DNA from 4 places in the Martinezella sp. CNPSo 3964 genome. Region 1 is predicted to be linked to each of the others. Evidence: predicted binding sites of a transcription regulator. Region 1 holds the regulator's gene; each other region holds the start of a gene.

Evidence for each region. Region 1 encodes PhoB, which activates phosphate uptake and scavenging genes when phosphate is short. Its sites were predicted from a motif close to TGTCATNNANCTGTCAT; they were not measured.
Region 2: pstS (phosphate ABC transporter substrate-binding protein PstS) is a predicted target of PhoB. The motif match lies at 3,354-3,370, and genes of this name have one in related genera.
Region 3: AC13Q5_RS10985 (NAD-glutamate dehydrogenase) is a predicted target of PhoB. The motif match lies at 3,278-3,294, and genes of this name have one in related genera.
Region 4: AC13Q5_RS07255 (DapH/DapD/GlmU-related protein) is a predicted target of PhoB. The motif match lies at 2,407-2,423, and genes of this name have one in related genera.

The regions. Positions count from the first base shown of each region.
Region 1 is NZ_JBXSOW010000007.1:137,695-142,510, reverse strand. Features, by position in the region: gene pstA (phosphate ABC transporter permease PstA) at 1-774, shown strand, start outside; gene pstB (phosphate ABC transporter ATP-binding protein PstB) at 789-1,604, shown strand; gene phoU (phosphate signaling complex protein PhoU) at 1,656-2,369, shown strand; gene phoB (phosphate regulon transcriptional regulator PhoB) at 2,401-3,084, shown strand; gene AC13Q5_RS21805 (GcrA family cell cycle regulator) at 3,177-3,704, opposite strand; gene AC13Q5_RS21800 (acetylornithine transaminase) at 4,130-4,816, shown strand, end outside.
Region 2 is NZ_JBXSOW010000001.1:645,925-650,740, reverse strand. Features, by position in the region: gene AC13Q5_RS03155 (hypothetical protein) at 424-750, opposite strand; gene AC13Q5_RS03150 (CoA-binding protein) at 864-1,292, shown strand; gene AC13Q5_RS03145 (O-acetylhomoserine aminocarboxypropyltransferase) at 1,462-2,745, shown strand; gene AC13Q5_RS03140 (cupin domain-containing protein) at 2,887-3,231, shown strand; gene pstS (phosphate ABC transporter substrate-binding protein PstS) at 3,546-4,517, shown strand; gene pstC (phosphate ABC transporter permease subunit PstC) at 4,594-4,816, shown strand, end outside.
Region 3 is NZ_JBXSOW010000003.1:97,910-102,725, forward strand. Features, by position in the region: gene AC13Q5_RS10985 (NAD-glutamate dehydrogenase) at 1-3,124, opposite strand, end outside; gene pdxY (pyridoxal kinase PdxY) at 3,419-4,294, shown strand; gene AC13Q5_RS10995 (carbonic anhydrase) at 4,367-4,816, shown strand, end outside.
Region 4 is NZ_JBXSOW010000002.1:127,710-132,525, reverse strand. Features, by position in the region: gene AC13Q5_RS07265 (outer membrane protein assembly factor BamD) at 1-572, shown strand, start outside; gene recN (DNA repair protein RecN) at 585-2,258, shown strand; gene AC13Q5_RS07255 (DapH/DapD/GlmU-related protein) at 2,462-3,094, shown strand; gene AC13Q5_RS07250 (CDP-diacylglycerol diphosphatase) at 3,260-4,000, opposite strand; gene ligA (NAD-dependent DNA ligase LigA) at 4,344-4,816, shown strand, end outside.

The DNA.
Region 1 (4,816 bases):
ATCGCCTGGATGAAGCAGCTCAGCGATAGCGGTGCGCTGTACAAGGCTTTCAACAGCGGCCTTTTCGTATCGGGCAATTCGAGCCGGCCGGAGGCCGCCGGTCTCGGTGTCGCGCTGATCGGCTCGCTCTATCTGATGCTGACCGTGCTCGTTCTTGCTCTGCCCGTCGGCGTTGCGGCGTCGATCTATCTGGAGGAGTTCGCGCCGAAGAACCGGCTGACGGATCTGATCGAGGTCAATATCAACAATCTCGCGGCCGTTCCTTCGATCGTCTACGGCTTGCTGGGTCTCTCGGTCTTCATCAACATGATGGGCCTGCCGCGTTCGGCCTCGCTGGTCGGCGGACTGGTGCTGAGCCTAATGACGCTGCCGATGATCATCATTGCCACGCGCTCGGCATTGCGGGCCGTGCCGCCGTCGATCCGCAGCGCGGCGCTCGGGCTAGGCGCGTCACGCATGCAGATGGTCTTCCATCACGTCCTGCCGCTTGCGATGCCGGGCATTCTGACGGGCACGATCCTCGGGCTTGCCCATGCGCTCGGCGAGACGGCGCCGCTGCTTTTGATCGGCATGGTCGCCTTTGTCGCCAACTATCCGGCATCGCCCCTCGATCCGTCGACGGCGCTGCCGGTGCAGATTTACATGTGGGCGAGCGAAGCCGAGCGTGCCTTCGTCGAAAGAACGTCCGGGGCCATCATCGTCCTGCTCTTCTTCCTCGTCGCAATGAATATCGGCGCCATCCTGCTGCGCCGCCGCTTCGAGCGGCGCTGGTAAGGGAGGGCCGTAGGATGAACATGATGACGGAAGCCGCAAGCGAAAAAGCATTGACCAAGAAGATGATGACGATCCCCTACAAGATGATCGGCCAGGACGTTTCGGTCTTCTATGGCGACAAGCGCGCGCTTTTCGACGTCAATCTGAAGATCCGTGCGAATACGGTCACGGCTCTGATCGGTCCTTCCGGTTGCGGCAAGTCCACCTTCCTGCGTTGCCTCAACCGCATGAACGATACGATCGAGACTTGCCGCGTCACCGGCAAGATCACGCTCGACGATCAGGATGTCTACGATAACAGCATTGATGTCGTTGAATTGCGCGCCCGCGTCGGCATGGTCTTCCAGAAGCCCAACCCGTTTCCGAAGTCGATCTATGAGAATGTCGCCTACGGTCCGCGCATCCATGGCCTGCATCGTTCGAAAGCCGATCTCGAACATATCGTCGAAACCAGCCTGCAGAAGGCCGGTCTTTGGGGCGAGGTGAAGGATCGGCTCCATGACGCCGGTACGAGCCTGTCGGGCGGTCAGCAGCAGCGTCTGTGCATCGCCCGCGCCGTTGCGGTCAGCCCGGAGGTCATCCTGATGGACGAGCCGTGCTCGGCGCTCGATCCGATTGCAACGGCCAAGGTCGAAGACCTTATCCACGAGCTGCGGGAAAATTTCACGATCGTCATCGTGACGCATTCCATGCAGCAGGCAGCCCGCGTTTCGCAACGCACCGCAATGTTCCACCTCGGCCACCTGGTCGAGGAGAATGACACCGATAAGATGTTCACCAATCCCGACGATTTCCGCACGCAGGATTACATCATGGGCCGTTTTGGTTGATGATGTCAGGCGCGCGGCTCATTTCACACAGTTCACCTTGAGGATAGAAAAATGGTCTCCACTCACATTCTCTCTGCCTACGACGAAGACCTGAAGTTCCTGACGCGCCGCATTGCGGAAATGGGCGGCCTGGCCGAGCAGATGGTCAGCGACAGCGTACGCGCGCTCGTCAACAGCGATGCCGGTCTTGCCCAGAAGGTCATTTCCGACGACGTCGTTCTCGACCATGCCGAGCGCGAAGTCGGCGACAAGGCGATCGTCACGATCGCTCGCCGCCAGCCGATGGCAGCCGACCTGCGTGAGATCATGGGTTCGATCCGCATCGCCTCCGACCTGGAGCGTGTTGGCGATCTTGGCAAGAACACCGCCAAGCGCGTCATCGCCGTTCAGGGCACCGGCGTTCCACGCCGCCTCGCTCGCGGCATCGAGCACCTCTCCGAACTGGCGCTGAGCCAGCTCAAGGAAGTTCTGGATGTCTACGCGACCCGCTCGCCCGACAAGGCCGTGTCGATCCGCGAACGCGACGAGGAAATCGACGCAATGTACACCTCGCTGTTCCGCGAGATGTTGACCTACATGATGGAGGATCCGCGCAACATCACCACCTGCACGCATCTTCTTTTCTGCGCCAAGAACATCGAGCGCATCGGCGACCATGCCACGAACATCGCCGAGACGATCTATTACATGGCGACAGGCGCGCAGCCGGAAGGCGAGCGCCCGAAAGACGATACCGCCAACACCGTCGGCGCGGTGACGGAATAATCTGGAAGCGAAGAAAGGAGACCATAGGCGCATGGTTCCGAGAGTTGCTGTTGTAGAAGACGAGGAAGCGCTTAGCGTTCTGCTGCGCTACAATCTTGAGGCCGAAGGCTTCGAGGTCGACACGATCCTCAGAGGCGATGAGGCTGAGCTGCGTCTCCAGGAGCGCATCCCCGATCTCCTGATCCTCGATTGGATGCTCCCCGGTGTATCCGGCATCGAGCTCTGCCGCCGGCTGCGTATGCGGCCGGAGACGGAGCGCCTGCCGATCATCATGCTGACGGCCCGCGGCGAGGAAAGCGAGCGCGTGCGTGGGCTTTCCACCGGCGCGGACGATTACGTCGTCAAGCCGTTCTCGACGCCGGAGCTGATGGCCCGCGTCAAGGCGATGCTGCGGCGTGCCCGCCCGGAGGTTCTCTCCACGGTGCTGCGCTGTGGCGATATCGAGCTGGACCGCGAAACCCATCGCGTCCATCGCAAGAGCCGCGAAGTGCGGTTGGGGCCAACGGAATTCCGCCTGCTGGAATTCTTGATGTCCTCGCCTGGACGCGTCTTCTCGCGTTCGCAGCTGCTCGACGGCGTATGGGGGCACGATATCTATGTCGACGAACGCACCGTCGACGTCCATGTCGGCCGTCTGCGCAAGGCGCTGAATTTCTCCAATATGCAGGATGTCATCCGCACCGTTCGTGGCGCGGGCTATTCCATGGAAGCCTGAGCGGCAAGGCCGCTCGGGCATTACGACATAGCGGCGGAAATATAAAAACGGGCCTCGAGGGGCCCGTTTTTCTTGGGTTTTGCTTATGGTTTTCAGCCGTTGTTGCGTCGGCGATCATGCACCGGCTGGTAGGCCATGCGCTGATGATAGGTGCAATAAGGCGACGAATCCGGGCTGTCGTTGCCGCAGAAGTGGAAATCATCCTTCAGCGGGTCGCCGACCGGCCACTTGCAGGTGCGTTCCGTCAGTTCCGTCAGGCCGAGCCGGCGGGAGATCGGAACGACGACATTTGCAGCCGGGCGATATTGAATTTCGTTGACGGAATCGACCTCGATCTCTTCCTTCAGCATGGTTGCGCCCTGCTGACGGGTGACCACCGTGCGGGTAGCAACGCGCGATCCGTAGCTTGCGGCGCGAGGCGCTGCGGCGCTGCGCTTCGGCGTGCGCGCTGTGGTTGTCGTGCCGCCCGCCTTCGCTCGACCGGGAAGGTTCAGGCGATGCACCTTGCCGATGACGGCATTACGGCTCACGTCACCGAGCTGCGCAGCAATTTGGCTGGCGCTCAACCCTTCGGACCATAGCTTTTTCAGCTTCTCGACGCGTTCGTCTGTCCAATTCATGCCCTGTCTCCGCTGTCGCGTTTCCGATGGCAGAATCCCTCACCATTGCCTCGCATGGGAACAAGGCGCGAAACGCTCTAAAATTGTGGTGACTAGTTCCGCCGCATGCAGTCTAGCAATTGGTTTTTAACCTAGTGTGAGGCTGACTCCGTGACAAGAGTCGCGAGAATCTTGAGGAATCGATTTCGAGGTTTTCCCCAACTTGCTGCCCAGGCGTGGCATTTCTGCAATAGGCGCCGCCGAACCCATCTCTTTCGCCCGCAAGCGCTATCTCGCACCTGCTAAAGCGCCAGTTTTGTTGACATCGCGGTGCAAAACATCAATAGTGCCCAAGCCGCCGCAAGGCGGCATTTTTGATTTTTTCGGACCCGTTTCATCAAATGGAAGCGATCGGTCCTTAAAGTTGTGATCGAGGAGATATGGCCATGGCCGAGACCACGCCGCTTTATGACACCTATATGCGCGCTCCGCTACGGTTCGAGCGAGGCGAGGGCGTCTGGCTGGTCACCGAAAATGGCGAGCGCTACCTCGATTTCGCGGCCGGCGTCGCGGTCAACTCGCTCGGCCATGCCCATCCCCATCTTGTTGCCGAATTGAAGGCCCAGGCTGACAAGGTCTGGCACCTTTCCAACCTCTATGAGGTGCCCGGTCAGGAGAAGCTGTCGAAGCGGCTGACGGAAGCCACCTTCGCCGACAAGGTGTTCTTCACCAATTCGGGTGCAGAAGCGCTGGAATGCGCCATCAAGACGGCACGGCGCTATCAGTTCGCCAAGGGGCATCCTGAAAAGTTCCATATCATCACCTTCGAAGGTGCGTTCCATGGCCGCACGATCGCGACGATCGCTGCCGGTGGTCAGGAAAAGTATATCGAAGGTTTCGGTCCGAAGGCGCCGGGCTTCGACCAGGTGCAGTTCGGCGATCTCGATGCCGTGCGTGCCGCTATCACCGACGCGACGGCCGCGATCCTGATCGAACCGGTGCAGGGCGAGGGCGGCATCCGCCCGGCCACCAATGAATTCCTGCGGGGGCTGCGCCAGATCTGCGACGAGCACGGCCTGCTGTTGATCCTTGATGAAGTGCAGTGCGGCGTCGGCCGAACGGGCAAGCTGTTT
Region 2 (4,816 bases), on a different contig from region 1:
GAGATGAAAAATATTACAGCTAACGCGCGCTGCTGGCGATAAAGATCATACTAAGAGTTAAGTATAGAATTGTCGATCCAAAAATACGCAGGGTATATCATTACGCGAGTCCGAAAACTATTCTGTGGAAAAATAATGAAATAGCATGTGTTCCGCGTTCACATTCGGTTCTCATTTGGATTGACTGTTCATGCGAATTTTCTAATTTATATGCGAATAAATAGCGAACAAAGATTGCATTTCCTGAGAACGCAACCCTGTGGCATCGGGAAAGTTTACGAAAGCGCTTTGAGGAGCAGCTTGAACGTAGGCGCATAAATGCACCCACACGGCCACGGTACCGAGGATGCGCCGTGCCTGGGACAATCAATGGTCGTACCGAACTCGTGAGTCGTCCGCCTATCCAGCCGCAGCATATTGCGATCAGCGTGGGAAAATCAAATCATCGTCATCGAGGTCGGTTGACGGCCGGCATATATAGACCGGACAGGAAGCGCGATCCTTGGTGGGAAGATAATCCTGATAGGCGTAGAAGCCCAGATCGCATGCGCCGCTGTCCGCGACATAGCGATCATAGAGCGTCATGTTCGGCGTTCTCCTGGCCGGATAGCGCATGATGACCGCGCGCTCCCGGTTGATGACCGCCCTGGCTTCTGCGCAGGTCATGGACATGGAGTTATATCGCGAAATCGCGAATGCCGGCGTCGCGGCCGAGGTGACGAGCAGGCCCAGCAGGATGAATTTTTTCATCTGAGTAATCCTCCCTGAACTTGTTATAATACAATATATATACGCGGAGACTGCCGTTGCGGTTTCCATATTTGTGACAAAACGCAAGTGTGATCGAGGTGGGAGGCTTCGTGATGAACCACGATAGTTATGACGATTCCTATATAGCCGATATCCTCTTGTCCGTAAGGACCATTGCGCTCGTTGGCGCTTCGCCCAATCCCGCGCGCCCGAGCAACGGTGTGATGGCCTATCTCCTGAACAGGGGGTATCGCGTCATCCCCATCAATCCCGGACAGGCCGGCAAGGAAATTCTTGGTCAATGGGTCTATGCGCGCCTGGCCGATATTCCCGAGCCTGTGGATATGGTCGATGTTTTCCGGGCACCCGAATATCTTCGATCGGTCGTGGAGGAGACGATCATGATCGAGCCGCGGCCACCGGTCATCTGGGGTCAGCTTGGCGTGCGCGATGACGCCGCCGCGGCAAGAGCGGAAGCCGCAGGGGTGAGGGTTGTCATGGATCGTTGCCCGGCCATCGAGTATCCGCGCCTGGTCGCCTGACCCGAGATCATGCGCGACGGCGGCATTCGGCCGTTTATCGCGCGATCTTACTGAAAGATGGCAAGTTTTTTCCGCGAGCCGAGATGCACGGCAAAGTTCGCGGTTAACTTTCATATGCCAGGCGTTATGCTTTTCCCGTCACGAACAAAATCCGGCGGGAGGAAAAATCATGCCAACCAGCAATCCAGGTTTCGACACGCTTGCGATCCATGCGGGCGCGCAGCCGGACCCCACGACAGGTGCGCGCGCGACGCCAATCTACCAGACGACGTCCTTCGTTTTTCAGGATGCGGATCATGCCGCTGCGCTGTTTGGATTGCAGCAGTTCGGTAATATCTACACGCGTATCATGAACCCGACACAAGCCGTGCTGGAAGAGCGGGTGGCGGCTCTCGAAGGCGGAACTGCGGCTCTCGCTGTCGCCTCCGGTCATGCGGCCCAGCTGCTCGTCTTCCATGCCATCATGCAGCCGGGCGATAATTTCGTCGCGGCCAAGCGGCTCTACGGCGGCTCGGTCAATCAGTTCGGGCAATCCTTCAAGAATTTCGACTGGCGAGTCCGCTGGGCCGATCCCGCCGATCTTGGGACTTTCGAAGCGCAGATCGATGGTCGTACCCGCGCCATCTTCATCGAAAGCCTTGCCAATCCCGGCGGCACCTTCGTCGATATCGCTGCGATCGCGGCCATCGCGCACAAGCATGGTCTGCCATTGATCGTCGACAATACCCTGGCGAGCCCCTATCTCATCCGGCCGCTGGAGCATGGCGCCGATATCGTCGTGCATTCCCTGACGAAATTCCTTGGCGGCCATGGCAATTCCATGGGTGGCATCATCATCGACGGCGGCACTTTCGACTGGTCCGCCTCGGGCAATTATCCCATGCTGTCTTCACCGCGCCCGGAATATAACGGCATCGTACTGCATGCGACCTTCGGCAATTTCGCTTTCGCCATTGCCTGCCGCGTCCTTGGCCTGCGCGATCTTGGCCCAGCCATCTCGCCGTTCAACGCCTTCCTGATCCTGACTGGCATCGAAACGCTGCCGCTGCGCATGCAGCGCCACTCCGACAATACGCTTGTGGTTGCGCGCTGGCTGAAGTCGCAGGAGAAAGTGGCTTGGGTCAACTATTCCGGCCTGGAGGACGATCCGAACCACGCCCTGCAGCAGCGTTATTCACCGAAAGGCGCTGGCTCCGTCTTCACCTTCGGATTGAAGGGTGGTTATGAAGCCGGCAAGGGGCTGGTCGAAGGCCTGGAGCTCTTCTCGCATCTTGCCAATATCGGCGATACGCGTTCGCTCGTCATCCATCCCGCCTCGACGACACACAAGCAATTGACCGACGAGCAGAAAGTCGCCGCCGGCGCCGGCCCGGATGTGGTGCGGCTGTCCATCGGCATAGAGGACGTCAAGGACATCATCGCCGACCTGGAGCAGGCGCTGGCAAAAGTCTGAGGACTGCCCCGGCAGGAGGCCGAAAAAGCTTGCTGGCCTCTTTGACCGAAGTGTATTTCATGCTTGTCTCGGTCCGCGATCGCCAATGGCGATCGCGGACTTTTTTTGGTCTTGGCGAAGCGCGACCGGGGGGAGACTTAAATGGCAACCTATCTGCAACTGAATGTCGGTGGCGTTGAGCCTGAGGCAGGGGCGCCCGCAGCAGACCGTCTCATTTCGGGAACCCCAACCTTCCGAACTTGGAGCCTCGATGAGGCCGAAGGTGGCCTTTATGCCGGCATCTGGGAAGCGACGCCGGGGAAGTGGAAGATCGCCTATGACGAGTGGGAGTATTTCAACATTCTCTCCGGCTATTCCATTGTGACAGCCGATGACGGCGAGACGTTTCATCTGCGTGCAGGCGATCGCATGATCTTGAAGCCGGGCTTCAAGGGGACTTGGGAAGTTATTGAAACGACTCGCAAGGATTATGTAATCCGCCTTTGAGTATCGTCTTGATTCAAAACGTGAAGATCGCCTTCTCCTATGAAAGGATGCGAGCCTTTCCCTGTGGCTCCGCAATGGTCGCCATGCTTGCTGTAGGTTGTGTCACTGCCGCTTCATTAAACTGTCATCAAACTGAAACAATGCGGCATTAGAGCCATCACTGTCGCCAGGAGATCGAGGTGGGGTACCTAACCGATGGGATACTTCGTGCTTAGCTCCTGCTCGCCATCCTTTCATCACTCTGGGAAGTGAGTTCAATCATGTTGAATCAAAAATTTCGTTCGCTTTGCCTGACTGCAGGCTTCATCGCGGCTATGTCCGTTTCGGCCTCGGCTGCCGATATCACGGGCGCCGGCTCGAGCTTCATCGCGCCAGTTCTGTCCAAGTGGGCCGAAGGCTACAAGGCTGCGACGAACAATGTCGTCAACTATCAGTCGGTTGGTTCGGGCGCCGGCATCAAGCAGCTCCTCGACAAGACCATCGTATTCGGCGCTTCGGACAAGCCGATGAGCGACGCTGACCTCGAGAAGAACGGCATTGCCCAGTTCCCGATGATTTCCGGCGGTATCGTCGTTTCCTATAACGTCGAAGGCGTAAAGCCGGGCGAACTCGTTCTCGACGGCAAGACGCTGGCCGACATCTTCCTCGGCAAGATCGCCAAGTGGGACGATGCAGCCATCAAGGCTCTCAACCCCGAAGTGAAGCTGCCGTCCACCGCGATCTCCGTCGTTTATCGCGCCGACAGCTCGGGCACGACCTTTAACTTCACCGACTACCTGGCGAAGGTTTCGCCGGAGTGGAAGGAAAAGGTTGGTTCGAACACGGCAGTTGAATGGCCGGTCGGCTTCGGCGCCAAGGGTTCCGAAGGCGTTTCCACCACCGTCAACCAGACGGCCGGTTCGATCTCCTACGTTGAATATTCCTACGTCGTCGCTAACCACATCGGTTTCGCGAAGATGAAGAACGCTGCCGGCAAGGTGATCGAGCCTAGCCTCGATACGTTCAAGGCTGCTGCTTCGAACGCCGATTGGGCCAAGGCCAAGAACTTCAACCTGATCATCACCAATCAGCCGGGCGAAAAGAGCTGGCCGATTGCTGCTTCGACCTGGGTTCTGCTCTACAAGAAGCCGGCCGATGCTGCTAAGAATGAAGAAGCTCTGAAGTTCTTCAAGTGGTCCTATGAGCATGGCCAGAAGGACGCTACTGCGCTGTCTTACCTCGCTATCCCGGAAAATGTTGCCGAGATCGTCGAGAAGTCGTGGAAGACGGACTTCGGCACGAAGTAATTTGTGCTGGGTGAGAAAGTTGCGGCGGACAGGGCATGGCCCTGTCCGCCTTTCGTGACAGGACAAGGGGAAATCGATGGCTGACGCGACTCAGACGGCTGGCTTCCAGGCACTGGATACCTCCGCCGCCACCAGAAAATTCCGGATGCAGGATCGGATTTTCTATTTCATGACGCTTGGCTCGGCCGCTCTTGTCGTGCTTCTGCTGCTGGCAATCCTTGTTGTTCTCATCATCGATGCCCTGCCGACCTTCCAGGCCTTCGGGCTCTCGTTCCTCTGGGGGACGAAGTGGAGCGCTC
Region 3 (4,816 bases), on a different contig from region 1:
GGGAGATGATCATCGCGCCCTTCGACAGGACCGACTTGTCGAAATCCTGCCAGCTGGAGCGCGGCAGATCGAAAAGACGCTGGCGTTCGGCAAGCGTCTTTGCCATGTCCGGATCGGGATCGATGAAGATATCGCGGTGGTCGAAGGCGGCGAGCAGGCGGATCTTCGGAGACAGCAGCATGCCGTTGCCGAAGACGTCGCCGGACATGTCGCCGACGCCGACGACGTTGAAGGGCGTCGTCTGGATATCGATGTCCATTTCGCGGAAGTGGCGCTTCACGGTTTCCCAGGCGCCGCGGGCGGTGATGCCCATCTTCTTGTGGTCATAGCCGGCCGAGCCGCCCGAGGCGAAGGCGTCGTCCAGCCAGAAGCCGGCTTCCTGCGCCAGCGCATTGGCGGTGTCAGAGAAGGTGGCGGTGCCCTTGTCGGCGGCGACGACGAAATAAGGATCGTCGCCATCGAGCCGTACCGTGTCGGCCGGCGGGATGATATCGGCGCCGGAGATATTGTCGGTGATCGACAGCAGCGTGCGGATATAGGTCTTGTAGGCTTCGCGGCCAGTGTTGAAGATCTCGTCGCGGCTGCCGCCGACCGGAAGCTTCTTCGGATAGAAGCCGCCCTTGGCGCCGACGGGCACGATGACGGCGTTCTTGACCTGCTGTGCCTTCACCAGGCCGAGCACTTCGGTGCGATAGTCTTCCGCGCGGTCCGACCAGCGCAGGCCGCCGCGTGCCACCTTGCCGAAGCGCAGGTGCACGCCTTCCACTTCGACGCCGTAGACGAAGATTTCGCGGAAGGGGCGCGGCTCGGGCAGGCCATCCAGCAGCTTCGGATCGAGCTTGAAGGCGAGCATGGCCTTCGGCGTGCCGTCTGCATTCCTCTGGAAATAGTTGGTGCGCAGCGTCGCATCGATGGCGTTGACGTAGCGGCGCAGGATGCGGTCGTCATCAAGGCTCGGAACGTCGGCGAGCTCGGTCTCGATGGCGGTATGGAGGTCGGAAAGCTTCTTCGTGCGGTTCTTGTCGCTGAGTTTCGGATCGAGCGTGTCGTGGAACAGGCGGAAGAGCGAGGCAGCGATGCGCGGATACTTGTCCAACGTCGCAGAGATATAATCCTGCGAATAGGCAATGCCTGCCTGGCGCAGATAGCGGGAATAGGCGCGCAAGACGTTCGTCTCACGGGCGGAGAGGTCGGCGGAGACGATCAGCCGGTTGAAGGCATCATTGTCAATCGTGCCGCCGAAGGCGGCGAGGAAGGCCTCTTCCAGAGCAGCACCATGGCGGGCGAGATCGATGGTCAATCCGCCCCGAGCCTCGAGTTCCATGTCGTGCAGTACGACATGGCCGGTCGAGCCGTCCTTGGCCGTGACGTAGATATCGAAGGTGCGCTCGCTGATAACGTTGAAGCCGAGATTTTCGAGCAGCGGCACGCGGCGCGACAGTGCGAGGTTGCCATCGCCATGGAAGATCTTCAGCGAGAGAATGTCGCCCGCCTCGTCCTTGCGGATATAGAAGCCGATACGGATCGGCTCGGCACCGGCCGTGGCGACGATATCGGGCAGGTCGGCAAAGGCGTCTTCCGGCGAGAAAGCTTCCTGGAAAGCCTGGCTGACGGAGATGTTCGGCGCCTTCGGACCTGCCAGCATGACGAAACGCTCATCCCAGCGGGCGGTGATGGCGCGGATCGCCTCTTCCAGCTTGGCTTGGGGAACGTGTGGCGTCTTGCCGGCGCTACGGCCGATGATGAAGTGAACGCGGGCCACGCCGCCTTCCGGGAAAGCCGGATAATAAGCGGAGACGCGGCCGTCATAGACTGACTTCAGGTAGTTGCCGATCTTCTCGCGGACGACGGAATCATATTCCTCGCGCGGGACATAGACGATGACGGAGACGAAGCGGTCGAAATGATCGATGCGCGGCAGCGCCCGCACACGCGGCCGGTCTGTCAGGTCGTTGATCTGCTCGGCAAAGCTCGCGAGCAGCGTCGTATCGATCTGGAAGAGATCGTCGCGGGGGTAGGATTCCAGCGTGTTCTCGAGCATGCGGCCGGAATGGCTTGTGGGATCGAAGCCGAAGTGATCCTTGACCTTCTGCACCTTCGAGCGCAGCAGCGGCACTTCAATTGCGGCGCTGGTATAGGCGGTGGAGGTGAAGAGGCCGACGATGCGCAGCTCGCCGGTGACGTTGCCATCCGTGTCGAAGCGCTTGACGCCGACATAATCCATATAGGCGCGGCGATGGACGACCGACTTGACGTTGGCCTTGGTGACGATCAGGAAATCCGGCCCATCGAGGAAGGCGAGGATTTCAGGCGTCGTGGTCACCTGGTCCTTGCCCTGTCGGAGGACGCGGACATCCGGATTGGAGAGGATGCCGAGGCCGGTGCCGCGATCGCGCTCCACCTTGGCGTTGGCGCCCTTGCCGGAATAGACATATTCGCGCATGCCAAGGAAGGTGAAGTTGCCGTCTCTTAGCCAGGCAAGGAAGGCGAGCGCTTCGTCGCGATCATTCCTGCGGCGGCCGGCCGCTTCGTAGGTGGAAAGCTCGGAAATGACTGTGTCGAGGCGCGACAGCATCGGCTTCCAGTCGGAAACGGTGAGATGCGTCTGGTCGAGCACGGTCTGGACCCGCTTGGTCAGATCCGTTGCTTGCGCCGTCGATAGGGGTGAGAGATGCAACTGGATATGGCTGACGCGATGGGCGGGGTCGCTCGGTTGATCGGCTGAATAGAGGCTCGGCTGCTTGCCTTTCTCGATGATCAGGATCGGATGCACCGCCATATAGAGATCGCGGTAGCTGCTGGTCACTTCGCCCATGATCGATTCATAGAGGAAGGGCATGTTGTGGTCGGTGATCGAGAGGATCGACACGGCAACGCCATCGGGCTCGATGTTGGCGACCTGCTCGATGCTGACGCGCGGAGAGGTGCCGCCCCAGGCCGCGAGTTCCTTGGCCGCATGCGTCGCGGCAAGAGCCAGCATCTCCGGGCTGTAAAGCTCCATGTCGTCGTTGCTTGCCCGGCCGAACAGGATTTCGGGATCAAGGTGCGCCTCGCCCGTTGCCGCCGCTATCTTGCGTGCCGCTTCGATCTGTTTTTCCCGTTTCGGATTGGTCTTGGGCGCCATGGAATTCCTCCCGATTTTTGAATTTTGACGACAGTAGCAGAAGGTTTAGCGAAAAAACTGGCAAAAAGAATGCGAATTTGGTTGCTTTCGGACTGATTTTGGCCGGTTTTTTTAAAAATCTTGCCGGAATGCGCGATCTCGATGCAAAGCGGATGTCATTAGTGTGAAATTGGCGGAGTGGGCTCGTCAACAGAGGTTTTCATGACTCTGTGAAGTGCGGTTGACAGAGTGCCGCCAAAGGGATCATCAACGGCGCCATGGCAGTTTGAAGCCCTGAACTTGAAAGCTAGCATCATGTCGCAAGTGTCCGCCGGCGCCGTTATCGTCATCTCCAGCCATGTCGTCCGAGGGTCGGTCGGCAATCGTGCGGCCGTCTTCGCGCTGGAGACGCTCGGCCATCCGGTGTGGGCGCTGCCGACGATCGTTCTGCCATGGCATCCCGGCCATGGGCGTTCGACGCGGCTAACCTTCAACGAGGCGGATTTCGACCATGCGATCGACGATCTCATCGCCGCACCCTGGCTTTCCGAGGTCAGGGCGGTGCTGTCGGGCTATTTCGGCAATGCTGCGCAGGCGCTTTCCGTCGCCCGGCTGGTAACGGCTTTGCGGGAGAAGAACCCCGATCTCCTCTATGCCTGCGATCCCGTTATTGGCGATGCTGGCGGGCTTTATGTGCCCGAGGCGACGGCGGAAGCGATCCGCGACCACCTGATCCCGCTGGCATCGCTGGCAACGCCGAACCGCTACGAGCTTGCCTGGCTTGCCGGTGCACCGCTCGAGGATAACAACGCCATCATGGAGGCGGCTCTCGCGCTCGGGCCGTCGCGCATGCTGGTAACGTCCGCCGTGCCGATGATGGCCGGCGGCATCGGCAATCTCTATCTCAGCGGCCGAAATGCGCTGCTTGCAGAACATCGCAGCGTGGAAGGCGCGCCGAACGGGCTTGGCGATCTCTTGTCCGCCGTCTTCCTGTCGCGCCTGCTTTCCGGCATGGATGAGGAGCGGGCGCTGCAACTGACGACGGCCAGCGTCTTTGAGGTGCTGGCGCGCGCCGTCAAACGCGGCAGCAACGAGCTGACGCTGGCCGTCGATTCCGCAAGCCTGTCGACGCCGATGGCGATGGTGCAGCTGCGCCATCTTGTTCATCCGGCACAGCGGAAGAAAAAATAGCGGTTCGCGACGGTTAACGCTTTTTGCAGCGCAGCAGTTGCCATCGGCCGAAGCGCGCTGTAATCCAATGTCATGCAAAGCTTTCCCGACACCCTTCTGAACGGCTATCGCAATTTCATGAGCGGGCGTTACGTCGATGAGCGCGAACGCTATCGCACTCTGGCGGAACTCGGCCAGAACCCGTCGACGCTCGTGATTGCCTGTTGTGACTCCCGCTCGGCGCCGGAGATCATCTTCGATGCTGGCCCGGGAGAGCTCTTCGTCATCCGCAATGTCGCCAATATGGTGCCGCCCTACGAGCCGGACGGTAATTTCCATTCGACCTCGTCGGCGCTTGAATTCGCGGTTCTGTCGCTCAAGGTCTCCGACATCGTCGTCATGGGTCATGGCCGCTGCGGCGGCATCCGCGCCGCGCTCGATCCCGATGCCGAACCGCTCTCGCCGGGTGACTTCATCGGCCGGTGGATGGCATTGCTGAAGCCGGCTGCCGAACAGATCAAAAGCAATGACATCATGACGCAG
Region 4 (4,816 bases), on a different contig from region 1:
CAGGTCGCTATGATGACGCGGTGCAGACCGGCAATACCTATCTCAAGCAATATCCGGGCTCGGAAGACGCCGATTACGTGCAGTACCTGGTCGGTTCGTCCTATGCCAAGCAGATCGTCGACGTCACGCAGGACCAGCGTGCGGCACAGCAGACGATCGAGGCGATGACCAAGCTGGTCAATACCTATCCGAAGTCGCAATATGTCAGTGACGCTCAGGAAAAGATCCGCTTCGCCCGCGACCAGCTCGCCGGCAAGGAAATGCAGATCGGCCGTTATTATCTGGAGCGCAAGGATTACCTCGCAGCAATCTCGCGCTTCCGTATTGTGGTGGAGCAGTATCCGACGACGAACCAGATCGAAGAAGCTCTGGCGCGACTCGTCGAGGCCTATTATGCGATGGGTATCGTACCCGAAGCGCAAACGGCAGCTGCCGTTCTCGGACACAACTATCCGGACAGCCGCTGGTATAAGGACTCTTATCAGCTGCTGCAGAAGGGTGGCGTGGAGCCGAGCGAAAATTCGGGCTCGTGGATTTCCAGAGCGGGCAAGAAACTTCTTCTTGGGACGTGAGATTGAGCGAAGATGCTGATCCAGCTTTCGATCCGCGATATCGTTTTGATCGAGCGGCTGGATCTTGCCTTCGAGTCCGGACTTTCGGTGTTGACCGGCGAGACGGGTGCGGGCAAATCCATCCTGCTTGACAGTCTGTCGCTGGCCCTTGGCGGGCGCGGCGATGGCGGGCTTGTGCGCCATGGCGAAGATCGCGGTCAGGTGACAGCGGTTTTTGATGTCGATACGCAGCATCCCGCCCGCAAACTCCTGCGCGAAAACGACATCGACGATGACGGGGACCTGATTTTCCGCCGGGTCCAGTCGGCAGACGGCCGAACCAAGGCTTTTGTCAATGATCAGGCGCTCAGCGTTCAGCTCATGCGCCAGGTCGGGCAGCTCCTCGTCGAAATTCATGGTCAACACGATGATCGTGCACTCGTCGACACGGATGCGCATCGCACTTTGCTCGATGCCTTCGCCAATCTCGCCGATGAAGCGCAGGACGTCGGCAGGCTCCACAAGGTCTGGCGCGATACCGATCGCACGCTGAAAAAGCACAGGGAGCAGGTGGAGCGGGCCGCTCGCGAGGCGGATTATCTCCGCGCCTCCGTCGAGGAGCTGGAAAAGCTCTCGCCACAGGATGGCGAAGAGGACGAACTTGCCGAGAAGCGCTCGCGAATGATGAAGGCCGAGCGCATTGCCGGCGATATCGCCGAGGCTTCCGAGTTCCTCAATGGCAACGCGTCGCCCGTGCCGCATATCGCTTCGCTGGTGCGCCGGCTGGAGCGCAAGAGCCATGAAGCGCCCGGCCTGCTGGAAGATACCGTCGCACTGCTCGACGCCGCTCTCGACCAGCTTTCCAACGCGCAGATGGAAGTCGAGACTGCGCTGCGCAAGACGGAATACGATCCGCGCGAACTGGAGCGCGTTGAGGAGCGTCTGTTCGCGTTGCGCGCAGCCTCGCGCAAATATTCGGTGCCTGTCATCGAATTGCCGGCATTGGCGCAGCGCATGATTTCTGATCTTGCCGATGTCGACGCTGGCGAAGAGCGGCTGGCCCGGCTCGATGCCGAGCTTGCCGCCGCCAAGACGGAATACGATGTTGCCGCTCGCAGCCTGTCGGAGAAGCGCCGTCATGCTGGCGAGGCGCTTGCTGCGGCTGTCATGGCGGAATTGCCGGCCCTGAAGCTTGAGCGCGCGCGTTTCATGGTGGAGATAACAAGCGATCCCGAAGCCGGAACGGCCGATGGCATCGATGTCGTCGAATTCCACGTGCAGACCAACCCCGGTACGCGTCCAGGCCCGATCACCAAGGTCGCTTCCGGAGGCGAGCTGTCGCGTTTCCTTCTGGCGTTGAAGGTTGCGCTTGCCGATCGCGGCTCGGCGCCGACCCTTGTCTTCGACGAAATCGACACCGGCGTCGGCGGTGCGGTCGCGGATGCGATCGGCCAGCGGCTGAAACGGCTGTCCGATCGCGTGCAGGTGCTGTCGGTCACCCACGCACCTCAGGTCGCAGCCCGCGCTGCAACGCATCTGCTGATCTCCAAGGGACCGGTCGCGGATGGCTCGGAAAAGATTTCCACGCGCGTTGCCACCATGGAACCGAAGGATCGTACCGAGGAAATCGCCCGCATGCTCGCAGGCGCTTCGGTGACCGAAGAGGCGAGGGCGGCTGCCAAGCGCCTATTGGCAGGCAACGGTTGATCGTTTCCTGCGGTGCTGTCCATGCAGCAAATGCCAGCGACTACCTGCCCGAAGCGGATATAGCAGCCAGGCCAGCTGCTATGGCTGCGACGCGCCTGAACTGCGTCGTCTGTCGCTGACATCTCGCTTCGGTCTTTCGACGATCTTGCGTCATATATCCTTCATCGTCCCCGGTTAGGCAGGCCAGAATCCGGAGACTGCCAATGCACTCGACTGCACAGCCAAATCGCCCCAAAATCGCGGAAACCGTCATTCACTCGACGGCGAGCATAAGGGATTCGAGCATCGGCAGATGCTGTGAGATTTTGGCGGACACATCTCTGCACACGGCAGAGCTCGGGGATTTCTCCTATTTGGGGCCGCGCTGCATTGTCGGTGATGCAACGATTGGAAAGTTCTGCGCCATCGCGGCAGAGGTCAGGATTGGCGCTCCCAATCACCCGATGGACCGCCCGTCCATGCACCGCTTCACCTACTGTCCGGAATATTACTCGGCGGACGCCGTGCGGGACCATGCCTTTTTCGATCGGCGAAAGGAAGATCGTGCTGTCATCGGCAATGATGTCTGGATCGGTCACGGCGTGATTGTTTTGCCGGGCGTCAAGGTTGGAAACGGTGCCGTGCTCGCGGCAGGTGCGGTCGTCACCAAAGATGTCCAACCATATACGATTGTCGGTGGTATTCCCGCCAAATTCATTCGAGAGCGGTTCACGCGAAGCGTCGCAGAGAGACTTATTTCCATCGCCTGGTGGGATTGGTCTTTCGAAACCATCATGGAGCGGCTCGCCGATTTTCAGTCAAGCGACATCGAAGCCTTTTGCGAGCGCTGGTCCTGATCCGCTCCTGGCGACTTTGCTGTCAGCGTTTGGCCCGGTTGCTTTGCGGAAACGGGTACAGTGCCCTTACAATGAGGGATGAAGGACAGCGGCACGACACAGCTTGCCACTGCGGTTCCGTAAGATTCCGGGACGGTTGACGGACGAACTTTTGCGCGACATGCACTAGAGCTGGCACTTGGGATCGATCATATCCTCGGCCGACCCGCGGGATTTGTGTGCTTCGTTTATTCTTGCGAGAATATAGAAACCATGCTGTCCGTCCGGCAATATCGAGCCAAAGACGCCAACCACGACGTTTTCCATATTTGAGCGGGCGCCATCAACGCCGTCTGCGACGAGCTTCAATGGGTTTAAATTCGTGAGGTCGTCGGCCGCATGGAAGGTTGCCCACCAACCTGCTTTGGTCTTCAGGTTTGTAAATCGGCCGCTTTCAATCTCCGTCGCATGACTCTTCAACAGAGCCGTAAAGCGAGGCGTCTCGCAGCCCATGTGGATATGAAGCCGATCTTGCGTGCGCCAACTGGCAGCGTTTATCGCCAGTGCAAAATTCTGTGGCGAAGCCTTCATTACACGCGGATCGATTGCTGACAATTCTCTCCACGCTTCGCCGAAATAGTTCGGCGCTCCCGCAGCCAGAAGGCGTGGATCTTCGATACCGGGCACGTCGGCGAGCGGTGCAAGAATGGTTCGCTCTTTGTCCGCCGGCTCACGAAGAACAACATACGAAGACATCGGGTCCTGCGACTGGACTATCTTGAGGCACGGATATGGTGAGCCTGTCAGGGTGGAGTTGATCTCGCACGCTCTAACGACCAGCCCCAAAGCAGAGCGGCTGACGAATGAGCTCATGATCATAACTGCAATAACGAGAGAAATAGAGAGAAGGGTAAGACGATGCTTCATGCGTGATGTCGAATTTCCGCTGATGATCCAATCATTTCCAGAGATCTGGTTCTCATAATAGTCTACCTTAAATCCCCTGCGATAGACACGGAAGAGCCCCAGTCTCAGGAATTGGATGGAGAACTCCACTAAGGCTGTCTGAACGCCGATATTTCCCGCATCTGTAACACCAAGGACGACCGATCATGGCGTAAAGTTGTCGTGAACTCCACCGTCACCGTTGTTGGTCGGCGATTGAACGGCGGATTTTTTCCCTTTGTTTTTACGTGCGCCGGGCTGAAAACCGCTTCGCACTTTTCGCGGAAGTGCTCTAAAACATCTTCGAAATCGGGAGTGTAGATTCATGAGCACCGAACAGAAGCCCGTGGAAGATTTGAGCGAAGAGGAGGCGGCCGCGGCGCTTGCTTACTTGGCTGCGGAGATCGCGCGCAACGACGCGCTTTATCATGGCAAGGATGCGCCGGAGATTTCGGATGCGGACTACGATGCACTGAAGCGGCGCAATGATGCGATCGAGGCTCGGTTTCCCGCATTGATTCGAGCCGACAGCCCCTCGCGCAGGGTAGGGGCCGCGCCGTCGGAGACCTTTGCGCCGGTTATCCATGCAAGGCCGATGCTCTCGCTCGACAATACGTTCTCGCAGGAGGACGTGGAGGATTTCGTCGCCAGCGTCTATCGTTTCCTCGGTCGCCTGCCGGACAATTCGATCGCCTTTACCGTCGAGCCGAAGATCGACGGTCTTTCCATGTCCATTCGCTACGAGAACGGCCGGATGGTCAGCGCTGCGACGCGTGGTGACGGCACGACGGGCGAGAA